DNA from 2 places in the Pseudarthrobacter cellobiosi genome. Region 1 is predicted to be linked to the other one. Evidence: riboswitches for the same ligand, from Rfam matches in the RefSeq annotation. Region 1 holds a riboswitch; the other holds the start of a gene.

Region 1 (5,788 bases):
TGCCGTTGCCGTTTTTCCCGTTGCCGTTGCCGTTGTCCTTCTGCGGCTTGGAGCCGGAGATCACGATCGCATCGAATTCCTGGCCCACATGGTTGACCAGGAGCGCGGCCTCCACAGTGTCCAGCGCCATGCGTTCCATCCGCGATGCCAGCTGGTCGGATCCGGCCATGATCTCCGGCAGGGACGGCAGGGCTTCCCGCGCCCAGTCCGGTACCGGTTTGCCGTTGCTCAGGGCTTCGCAGATCACCAGGACAAAGCGGTCGATAAGGCGCCGGAGTGGTGCTGTGGTGTGGGCATAGGCGGCGCCGATGGCGGACTGGATGGCGTCTTCCGGGACTGTGCCGTCGAACGCCGTGTAGCTGGCGCCGCGGAACAGCATACCGGCGGAGTGCAGGATGGCCAGTTGCCGGGGCTCTGTCGGATCAAGGCTGCGGAGGTATTCGCCGTAGCTGATCTTGCCGTCCCACGGCTTGCCCAAGGCCTCGGTCTGGAGGCGGAAGTGACGCAGGGAGCGCTCATCCGGCGCGGGCATGGTCCGCAGGATGCCCACTTTTCCCGCCAACATCAGGTTTGCCGCCGCCATCCCCGTCATCAGGGAGATCTGGGCGTTCCAGTCCTCCACCGGCAGCTGCGGTGCAGCGGCAATCCGGTAGCCGCCGTCGGGCAGTTGCACGATTTCCTGCTCCGGCATGTTCAGGCTGGCGCCGCCGCGCTGTCGCTCCAGTTCAACGCGCTTGAGCCCCACTTCCTTCAGGAGCTGCAGGACAGGACCGGCCGTCCCGGCGTCGAATTCGGCCTGGACCCCCTTGTAGCTCAGCTTGGCACGGCTGCGGATGGTGGCCCTCTGGACGCTCACAGTGGAGACCTGCGCGGCGTCGTCCAGCCCGAACTCCCACACGTAGGCGGAACACAGCTGCCCGGCCAGGAGGCTGCCGGCACCTTCGCTGATGACTTCCGGGTGCAGCGGGATACGGCCGTCAGGGGCGTAGAACGTCTGGCCGCGGCGCCGGGTCTCCGCGTCCAGTCCGCCGCCGGGGCGCACAAAGGACGGCACGTCAGCGATGGCGTAAAGCACCCGGTAGCCCGTGCTCGCACGCTCGATGAACAACGCCTGGTCCAGGTCAGTGGACGACGCCGGATCGATGGTGAGGAAGTCCACGTCCGTCAGGTCAGCGCCCGGCAATTCGTGTGCGGCCACTGCCGCTTCCGCGTCCCGGACCGCCTCCGCCGGGTATGGCCCCGGCAGTTCCAGCTCGGTACGCAGGGCGCTCAGCGCCGCCGCGAGGTCGTTGGTTTGCTCGTGGACATTGGGGGCCAACCTATGATGTGACACGAAAGTCAGGTTAGCTCGATTTCCACGGATCGTGCACGCCGGCCGTCCGCCACGCGGAGGATTGTCAGGACGCGCCCGCGTCCAGGGCGGCCAGGAGTGCCGCGGCCGCCGCTGCGGGGTCGGAGGCTTCGGTGATGGCACGCACCACAACAACCCTGCCGGCGCCGGCCTCCACCACCTGCTCCACGTTGCCAAGATCGATGCCTCCGATGGCAAACCAGGGCAGCGTGGCCTGGGTGCCACCGGCAGCGCGGACTGCTTCGGCCGCGTACCGCACGAGGTCAAGGCCGACGGCGGCCCGGCCCGGTTTCGTCGGAGTGGCCCAGACCGGTCCTACGCAGAAGTAGTCCAGGCCGCTTTGGTCAGTCAGCCCGCCAGACAGCCGGATGGCGCCTTCGATCTGCTCGGCGGTGTGGGTTGAAAGCCCGATCGATGCCCGCCCGCCGAGGAGCGTGCGGGCGGAAGCGACCGGCAGGTCTTTCTGCCCGATGTGGAAGACGGGGGCGCCGGACAGTAGCGCGATATCGGCACGGTCGTTGACGGACCACAGCTTTCCGTGGCGTTCGGCCGCGGCCTGAAGCACGGCCAGCAGCTCCAGCTCCTCCGCCGCCTCGATCGCCTTGTCCCGGAGCTGGATGATGTCCACGCCGCCGGCAAACGCCGCGTCCACAAACTCGCCAAAGTCCCCGCGGTCCCGGCGCGCGTCGGTGCACAGGTACAGCCTGGCGCTGTGCGGGAGGCCGGTGTTTATGCCGCCGGCGGGGTCTGTTCCGGTCAAGGATTCGGGAGCGGCGGAGGGGGCGGAGGGCGTGCCTGCAGCGGCGAAGGATTGCGCGTTCATGGAAACCAGCCTAAGTCCCCTAAACTGGGCGGGTACTGCGGGAGCCCGTTGCAGCCGTCACAAAGCGGCCGGGCTGAGAGGGCGTCAGAGCCGACCGCTTGACCTGATCCGGCTAGTACCGGCGTAGGGAAGGAACATATGCCCCCCGCAATAAGCAGCCCACCCGAGACCGCATCAGCCAGCCCGGCCGTCCTGCACGCCGACGTGGCCGTCATCGGCGGCGGAGTCATCGGCCACGCCATAGCCTGGGAGGCCCGGCGATCCGGCCGTTCCGTCGTGCTGATCGATGACGCGCCCGGGAACGGCGCCAGCTGGGCAGCCGCCGGCATGCTGGCCCCTGTGAGCGAACTGCACTACCAGGAGGAAGACCTCCTTGAGCTGATGCTGGCATCCTCCGGCCTGTGGCCTGCCTTTGCGGCGGACCTCGCCCTGGCCGGGGCTGGCGATACCGGATATCTGACGACGCCGACGCTCGCCATCGGCGCGGACGCTGCGGACCGCCGCGCGCTGATGGACCTCCGGGCCGTGCAGCAGGCCAGCGGCCTGGTGGTGGAACCCCTGACTGTCCGTGAGGCCAGGACGAGGGAATCCCTGCTTAGCCCGGCCATATCCTGCGCCCTGGACATCCCCGCCGACCACCAGGTGGATCCACGGAAACTGGTGGCGTGCCTCCAGGAAGTCCTGGCCGTCCACGAACCGGGAGCAGGAACGGCCGTGGCAGGTGCCCGCGGGGGATTCGCCGTTGACCAACGGGCTGCTTCCCTTCTTTGGGAGGACGGCCGCGTCACTGGGGTGAGGCTCGCCCACGGCGGAAGTGTCCGGGCCGGGGAGACCATCGTGGCCAACGGATTGCAGGCGGGGTCGCTGGATGGCCTCCCGGTTGGACTGCACCTGCCCCTGCGGCCCGTCTACGGTGACATCCTGCGCCTTGCTGTTCCGGAGCACCTGCGTCCGCTCCTCACCTCGACGGTCCGTGGAATGGTCCATGGCGTGCCGGTCTACATCGTTCCCCGGCAGGACGGCACGGTGGTGATCGGGGCAACGCAGCGAGAAGATGCGCTCGCCGGGACGGGCGACGCTGCTGTCTCGGCCGGCGGCGTGTACCAGTTGCTGCGTGACGCCCAGGTCCTGGTGCCGGCGGTCTCGGAGCTGGAACTCCTGGAATGCACGGCACGGGCAAGGCCGGCGACCCCGGACAACGCCCCTCTCCTCGGCCGCGTACGGGCTTCCGCACCAAGGACGGGGAACACAGCGAACATTGCCGGGCTGATTGTTGCCACCGGATTTTTCCGCCACGGAGTGCTGCTTGCTCCGGTGGCGGCGGCCATCTGCCGGGACCTGCTGGACGGCCGGTCGGACCCCCGATGGGGGGCCCTCAGCCCGGCCCGCTTTTCAGGAAAGCACCACGTAGCCGGTACACAGTCGCCGCGTAAGGACATCAGCAGCACGAAGGACCTCGACACACAGAAGGAATCAGCATGAACATCACCCTCAACGGCTCGCGCCATTCCGTGGCGGACGACGCGTCCATCACCACCCTCATCAGCCAGATCACTGGCCGTCCCCTCGCGGCCAACGGCCAGGCGACAGACGGGCAGAAACTCGGCGTCGCCGTCGCCCATAACTCCGAAGTAGTACCCCGCAGCCAGTGGTTCGTCACGGCGCTCGCCGAAGGTGACGACGTCGAACTGGTCACAGCAGTCCAGGGAGGCTGACACCATGACAGTAACCAGCAACATCAGCACACAGAACCGGCCCGAGGACACTGACCGGCTGGTCATCGACGGCGTCGAGCTCGGCTCCCGCCTCATCATGGGCACCGGTGGCGCCCCCAGCCTCGACGGGCTGGGCGCAGCCCTGCTGGCGTCCGGAACCGAACTGACCACGGTGGCCATGCGGCGCTATTCGCTGGCTGAATCGGGGTCCCTTTTCCAGCTCCTGGTGGACCACGGGATCCGGATCCTGCCCAACACCGCAGGCTGCTTCACCGCCCGGGACGCGGTCATGACGGCGGAACTGGCCCGCGAAGCGCTGGAAACCGACTGGATCAAGCTGGAAGTCATCGCCGACGAACAGACCCTGCTGCCGGACGCGGTGGAGCTCGTGGATGCTACAGAACAGCTTGTAAACCGGGGCTTCAAAGTGTTCGCCTACACCAACGATGACCCGGTCCTGGCCCTGCGGCTGGAAAACCTGGGTGCCACCGCGGTCATGCCGCTCGGAGCTCCCATCGGCACCGGCCTGGGAATCCTGAATCCACACAACATCGAACTGATCGTCTCGCGCGCCTCGGTGCCCGTGGTGCTGGACGCCGGCATCGGCACGGCATCCGACGCCGCCCTGGCCATGGAGCTTGGCTGTGATGCTGTGCTGCTGGCCACGGCAGTCACGCGTGCGCAGAACCCGGCACTTATGGGGGAGGCCTTCAAACACGCCGTCATCGCCGGTAGGCTGGCGAAAGCGGCCGGCAGGATTCCGCGCCGCGAGCACGCCCTGGCGTCATCGGCCATGGAAGGCCGGGCAGAGTTTCTCTAGGCCGTTTTCTCCAGGCCTGGCGCCCTCGGCCTGCCGGGGCGGCTCACCGGACGAGCCAAGGAGGCCGCTGTGGCCGGCAAGGAACACAAACTCACCAGGGAGCGGATCGACGCCGTCCTCGAGGCGCTGCCCGACTGGCGGTACCGGTTGGGCGGGCTGGTCACTGTCTATAAAACGCCGACGGCGGCCGCCGCACTGGAGCTGATTGCCGCCGTCGGACGCCTCGCGGAACAGCAGAACCACCATCCGGACCTTGAGTGGCGCTACAACAAGGTCCATCTCCGCTACACGTCCCACGACGCCGGCGGCGAGGTCACTGAGCGGGATGCCGCTGCTGCAGCGGCAGTGAGTGCGGCTGCGGCACGGCTCGGAGCCACCGCCCAACCGGTTAGTTAAAAGACGGTGACCACCACCCTGCTGGGTGGTGGTCACCGGTACTCAAGGCATCGTCCTTGCTACATCTTGAGCGCCTGAGTCAGCCGCTGCGTATCGTGGCTTGCCCGGGTCCGACCCAGGTAGATGACCGTCCCGACGGCAGCGACGGTGCCGAGCGCCATGGGCAGGATCCAGGGAATCCACGTCAGGCCCGGCTGGTAGCCAAAACCTGCCGCGATGAAGATGATCCAGCTCACCGCGCCCACCACAACGGCAACCCCTGCGGGCAACCCTGTGCCGTACCGGGTGTGGCGCTTGTCATTGGCCCAGACAATAAAGCCTGCGGCTGCTGTGACCAGGACAACGATGGTCAGTGAAAGCATGGGATCTCCTCGGAAAGCAGCGGCCAACCGCCAGGGCGGTTGGCCGCGGACGTGCTAGAACTGGCCGAAACCGACCTTGCGGGCCTCTTCGGCGCCGATTTCCACGTAGCCCAGGGCGCTGCCGGGAACGATGATGATGCGTCCCTTGTCGTCCTTGAGGCGGAGTTCGGTGCCCTTGGTGATGGCTTCTTCAACGACCGTGGCTACAGTGTCAGCGTCCTGAGCTGATTCCAGGATGATTTCGCGGCCAATGTTCTGAATGCCGATCTTAATTTCCAAAAGGGGGCCTCCCAGCCAATCAAAGTTTCTTGGGTTCTCTTA
Region 2 (5,788 bases), on a different contig from region 1:
CGGACTGGACAACGCCCAGGTTCGGGATCAGCGTGGTAAAGGGGTAGTCGGCGATCTTGGGCCGCGCGGCGGACATGGCCGCGATCAGGCTGGATTTGCCGGCAGAGGGGAAACCCACCAGCGCGATGTCGGCGATGGACTTCAGTTCCAGCACAATATCGCGGGCGTCACCCTCGATGCCCAGCAGGGCGAAGCCCGGGGCACGGCGCTTCTGCGAGGACAGCGAGGCATTGCCCAGGCCGCCCAGGCCGCCGGCGGCCGCCACATATTCGGCGCCTTCGCCGACCAGGTCCGCCAGGACGGTGCCGTCCTTGGACTTGACCACGGTGCCGTCCGGTACGGGCAGGATGAGGGTCTCGCCGCTCTTGCCACCGCGCCAGTCACCCATGCCGGGGCCACCGTTGGTGGCGTGGCGGTGCGGGGCGTGGTGGTAGTCAAGCAGCGTGGTGGTCTGGTGATCGACGCGCAGGATGACGTCGCCGCCGTCGCCGCCGTTGCCGCCGTCGGGACCGCCGAGGGGCTTGAACTTCTCCCGGTGGACGGAGACACATCCGTGGCCGCCGGTACCGCCGGATACGTGCAGTACTACCCGGTCTACAAAGCTCGCCACGTGGATCTCCTCAGTGCTGTTTCCTGTACGCCCAAAGGCGCCAAGACGATTGTAATGCGGTTAAAAGAACAGTGGAGCGGACCAAAATGGCCCGCTCCACCGCTTCAGAACTATTTGTTACTCTGCAGCTGCAGCAGCAACGATGTTAACAACGCGGCGACCACGGCGGGTGCCGAACTGGACGGCTCCCGGGGCCAGTGCGAACAGTGTGTCGTCGCCGCCACGCCCAACGCCGGCGCCCGGGTGGAAGTGGGTGCCACGCTGGCGAACGATGATCTCGCCTGCGGAAACTACCTGGCCGCCGAAGCGCTTGACGCCGAGGTACTGGGCGTTGGAGTCACGACCGTTGCGAGTGGAACTCGCGCCTTTTTTATGTGCCATTTGAAATGCCTGCCTTTAAATTCTGGGGAATCTGCTGAAGAACCTGAACAGTAACGAAGAGTTACTTGATACCCGTGATCTTGACCTTGGTCAATTCCTGACGGTGACCCTGGCGCTTCTTGTAACCGGTCTTGTTCTTGAACTTCTGGATGACGATCTTCGGACCACGGAGGTCCTCGAGGATCTCAGCCGTAACCGTTACCTTGGCCAGGTCCGCAGCGGCAGAGGTGACTTTGTCACCGTCTACCAGGAGCAGTGCGGGCAACTCAAAGGTGCTGCCGGCTCCACCGGGGACGCGGTTCAGGGTAACGAAGTCTCCAACGGAAACCTTCTCTTGGCGGCCGCCTGCGCGGACAATCGCGTACACCACTTGGGAACTCACTTCTCTCGACGTTTATTACTAAATTTGCGTGCTGAACCCTGTTCCATAGTTGGCTGGGTTCTCGCTGTGCCTCAACGCCGTGGGGTCGTAACCCAAGTGTTGGCGTAAGCACCGAAGATCTAGAATACGCTAATTTTGCCTTCGGCCGCAAATGAGGCTGGTTACGGCAGGTTGTCTGTGATAGGACCCACAAGCAGGTACTGCACTGACAATCCAAAACCGTGCCTGACTATCGTACAGGCCGCAAGGGCCGCAGCCTGTCAGGAATGAATTCGCGGCGCGTCGAAGAATTCCACCTCGAACCGGCACGACTGCCTGAAAGCCACCAGCATCGCCGCCCGTTCATCCGCGGAAGCACTCCGGCCGGCGTCGTCAGCCAAGGCGATGGCGTCACGCGTGGCCTGGGCGAAATCCTCGTCAGCATAGGCCCGGAGCCAGTCGGCATAAGGATGTGCTGCCGGTGCACCCGCAGCCAGGAACTCCGCGTGGAGAGTCTGTCCCACTTCGGCATACAGCCAGAAGCACGGCAGTACCGCCGCCACGAGGACCGCGTAGCTGCCGGAGGCAGAGGCCGCCAGCAGGTGGTCCACGTAGGACTTGGTGACAGGTCCCAGGACGGAGTCCACTGTCCTGGTGCTTAGCCACGTGCGGTGCAGTTCGGACTCGACCTCAAGGCATTGCTGGGCCGACTTTGCCCAGAACAGCTGGGCGGCTTCCGTGGGCGCCAGCGCGCTGGCCCGGGCGAGGACCCGCGAATAGCCGTTGAGGTAGATGGCGTCCTGGGCGAGGTAATAGGCAAACTGTTCCTCAGCCAATGTGCCGGCCTCCAGGTCGCGGATGAAATCCAGCCCGTAGATGGCTGCAAGATCCGGCTCCGACGCCCGGCGCAGCGTCTCTGCGAACTCGCCGGCTGCCGGAACCTGTTGCATGTGGTGGAAGTGGTTGATGGGGCCGTTGCCCGCGCCCACCTCAAGTTGGTCAGAGGCCTGCAGCGCGCCCACCAGCCAGGGCTTCACTTGCCGTAATGCGGCTTCCCAGTCCCCCAGCCGGGCCTGAGCCGTGGCAATGGCCGATGACAGCGAGCAGCCGGTGCCGTGGCTGTTGCGCGTGGGGATCCTGTCCCCGCTCACCTCCACCACCTCCTGGGCGAGCAGCCCGGCAGCGTTGACCAGGGCATCCGGGCACGCACCGCCGTCGAGATGGCCGCCCTTGACCAGTACGGTGGCACCGGTCGCGGCGGACAACCGCTGCCCCTGCCCGAGCGCGTCGTGCCATTCCCTCGCCTGCGGCTCCCCCACCAGGATGGCCAGTTCGGCCAGGTTGGGGGTGATCAGGTCCGCGAGCGGGAGCAGCTCCCGCAGGGCCGCCTCGGCAGACTCCTGCAGCAGCCGGTCGCCGCTCGTGGCCACCATCACCGGATCAAGAACGACGACGGCGGGACGCACCTTTTCCAGCCAGTCGCGGACCACGCCTATCACCGCAGCGTCGCCCAGCATGCCGATCTTGACCGCGTCGATGGTGATGTCGTCGCTGATGGCATCAAGCTGCTGGCCCAGGAAGGACGCAGGCGGGACGTGAACCGCCTGGACCCCCTGGGTGTTTTGGACCGTCAGCGCGGTGATGGCCGCCATGCCGTAGCCGCCAAGGGCGGCAATGCTTTTGAGGTCGGCCTGGACGCCCGCGCCCCCTGAAGGGTCCGATCCGGCAATGGACAGCACCCGCGGAACGTCACGCAACACCCGGACCGCAGAAGAGCGGCCTGGTGCGGGCCGGACCTCAGCCCGGGTTGCTGGGGCTTCCAGCAGAGCCGCCGCGGGTGTTGCAGGGGGAAGGACAGAAGTTGAAGCCAAAGGAGACATCCCTTCGCCGGTGCTAACCGGACAGGTTCAACGGGTGTGGATCTCAGCCGGCTCTCTGCGCGGCACCCCGTGTCAGTCACCAGCCTAGCGCTCCCCGGGACTTAACGCCGGACGCCCGGACGCAGCCTGTGATTCACAGGCACGTCCGGGCGCCGTTGTATTGGCTTGCCCTACTGCTTGGTCAGAGCTCCGAGGCCGGAACTCCTACGCCCAGGATGATGGGCGCGTTGGCGGCAACCGGTTTGTCGGCCACAGGAGCCTTGACGGGCTCCGGCGCCTTGGCGGCGTGGGTGTGTCCGGCGGGAGCCGCCGGAGCGGCTTCGTGATGCTCTACGGACGTGGCGTTGGCTGCGCCCTGGGCACGGCTGGCACTCCGGTTCCGCCGGGGACGGCGGGCGCGGGGCTCCTCGGTGTGGTCGGAGTAATCCTTCTCCGCCACGGCTGGCTGCCGCTGGCGGGCAGGTTCGGCCGACTGGGTTTCAGTTGCCTGGACTGCCGACGGCGTGCTTTCCGCTACAGGTGCCGGCTCGCCAAGGTGGGCGAAGGCCTCCGCGAGGCGGTCAAGTGTCAGGGCAGGTGCGTGCGGCTGGTCATCGTGGTGCGCCACGAACGGAAGCACCACCTGTTCGCCGCCGAATGTCAGCACTGCGGCCGGGCGGCCGTTGGAGTCGGTTTCGGACTGCCCAACCGGAGCCGGCACCGGAGCCGCAGGCTGCCGGCCCGCGGCAGCGGATGCGTGAGCCACCTCGTCGTCATGCAGATGCGCAGCGTGGGCTGCGGCCGCAATGTTCGCAAGCGCTGCCCGCGTGGCCTCCGCTTTCGCATGGCGCTCGGCATCGCTGGCTTCCGGGTGGACCGTGTGGATCTGCACCGGAGCTGCCGGTACCGTTTCCAGCGGCTGTCCGCCGCGTCCGCGGCGGCGCTTCCGGTCAGTGCGGCCACCCGGCTGGCTGTCCGGGCGCTGGCTGTCGGTGCGTATGTTATCGGTGCGCTGGGTTTCCGGGCGGCTGTCCACACGCTGCACGTGGTGCTCTGCGGCTACCGTATTGGCGCGGCGGTGTTCCACGGGGTCGTCGTGGGTGACGATCCCGCGGCCTGCACAGGTTTCGCACTGCTCGCCGAAGACTTCCAGGAGCCCGGTGCCCATGCGCTTGCGCGTCATCTGCACGAGGCCCAGCGAGGTCACTTCGGCCACCTGGTGCTTGGTCCGGTCGCGGCCCAGGCATTCCACCATGCGGCGGAGGACCAGGTCGCGGTTGGATTCGAGGACCATATCGATGAAGTCGATGACGATGATGCCGCCGATGTCGCGGAGCCGGAGCTGCCGGACCACTTCTTCAGCTGCCTCGAGGTTGTTCTTGGTGACGGTTTCCTCGAGGTTGCCGCCGCTGCCGGTGAACTTGCCGGTGTTGACGTCCACCACGGTCATGGCTTCGGTGCGGTCGATGACCAGCGAGCCGCCCGAAGGCAGGAAGACCTTGCGTTCCAGGGCCTTGTGGATCTGCTCATCGATCCGCCACGCAGCGAAGATGTCCTGGTCCTTGGTCCACTTTTCCAGGCGGCCCACGAGGTCCGGGGCCACGTAGGTGACGTAGGCCTCGATGGTGTCCCAGGCCTCTTCACCGGAGACGATCAGCTTGGAGAAGTCCTCGTTGAAGACGTCACGGACCACCTTGATGGTGAGGTCAGGTTCGCCGTAGAGCAGCTCCGGCGCGAGGATCTTGGTGGACGTGGACTGGCTTTCGATGCCCTCCCACTGCGCGCGCAGCCGGTTGATGTCGTGCGTGAGCTCCTCTTCCGAGGCGCCTTCGGCAGCGGTGCGGACGATGACGCCGGCGTGCTCCGGGAGGCGGTCCTTGAGGATGCGCTTGAGGCGGTTGCGCTCGACGTCGGGCAGTTTGCGGGAGATGCCGGTCATGGAGCCGCCGGGCACATAGACCAGGTAGCGGCCGGGCAGCGAGATCTGGCTGGTCAAGCGTGCACCCTTGTGGCCCACGGGATCCTTGGTGACCTGGACCAGGACGGTGTCGCCGGACTTGAGCGCGTTTTCGATCCGGCGCTGCTTGCCTTCGAGGTTAACGGCTTCCCAGTTCACTTCACCGGCGTACAGGACGGCGTTGCGGCCGCGTCCGATGTCAACAAACGCCGCTTCCATGGACGGCAGGACGTTCTGCACCTTGCCGAGGTAAACGTTGCCGATCAGGGAGTCCTGCTGGGTCTTGGAGACAAAGTGTTCGGCCAGGACGCCGTCTTCAAGGACGCCGATCTGGATTCTGTCGTCGCGCTGGCGGACGATCATCTGCCGGTCAACGGATTCACGGCGGGCCAGGAATTCGGCCTCGGTGATGACTGTGCGGCGGCGGCCGGTGTCGCGGGATTCGCGGCGGCGCTGCTTCTTGGCTTCGAGGCGGGTGGAGCCCTTGACGGACGTGACGCGGTTGTTGACCGGCGCTTCGGTGGCGGCGCGGGGCGCGCGGACGCGGGTCACCGTGTTGGGCGGGTCGTCGCCTTCTCCTCCGGTCAGTTCCAGGTCCTGGTCGCCACGGCGGCGGCGGC

What was found. A riboswitch is a leader RNA that binds a small molecule or an ion and turns the genes downstream of it on or off. The one in region 1 is predicted to bind thiamine pyrophosphate.
Region 2: another riboswitch for thiamine pyrophosphate. It lies ahead of thiD (bifunctional hydroxymethylpyrimidine kinase/phosphomethylpyrimidine kinase); the one in region 1 lies ahead of thiO (glycine oxidase ThiO).

Annotation. Positions count from the first base shown of each region.
Region 1 covers NZ_JAMXBK010000024.1:137,692-143,479, reverse strand. The annotation lists gene NG701_RS11055 (RNB domain-containing ribonuclease) at 1-1,333, opposite strand, end outside; gene thiE (thiamine phosphate synthase) at 1,398-2,174, opposite strand; TPP riboswitch at 2,202-2,322, shown strand; gene thiO (glycine oxidase ThiO) at 2,313-3,656, shown strand; gene thiS (sulfur carrier protein ThiS) at 3,653-3,889, shown strand; gene NG701_RS11035 (thiazole synthase) at 3,894-4,709, shown strand; gene NG701_RS11030 (4a-hydroxytetrahydrobiopterin dehydratase) at 4,779-5,105, shown strand; gene NG701_RS11025 (hypothetical protein) at 5,165-5,467, opposite strand; gene NG701_RS11020 (DUF3107 domain-containing protein) at 5,522-5,746, opposite strand.
Region 2 covers NZ_JAMXBK010000021.1:44,862-50,649, forward strand. The annotation lists gene obgE (GTPase ObgE) at 1-610, opposite strand, end outside; gene rpmA (50S ribosomal protein L27) at 728-991, opposite strand; gene rplU (50S ribosomal protein L21) at 1,053-1,361, opposite strand; gene thiD (bifunctional hydroxymethylpyrimidine kinase/phosphomethylpyrimidine kinase) at 1,634-3,232, opposite strand; TPP riboswitch at 3,215-3,312, opposite strand; gene NG701_RS06995 (Rne/Rng family ribonuclease) at 3,414-5,788, opposite strand, start outside.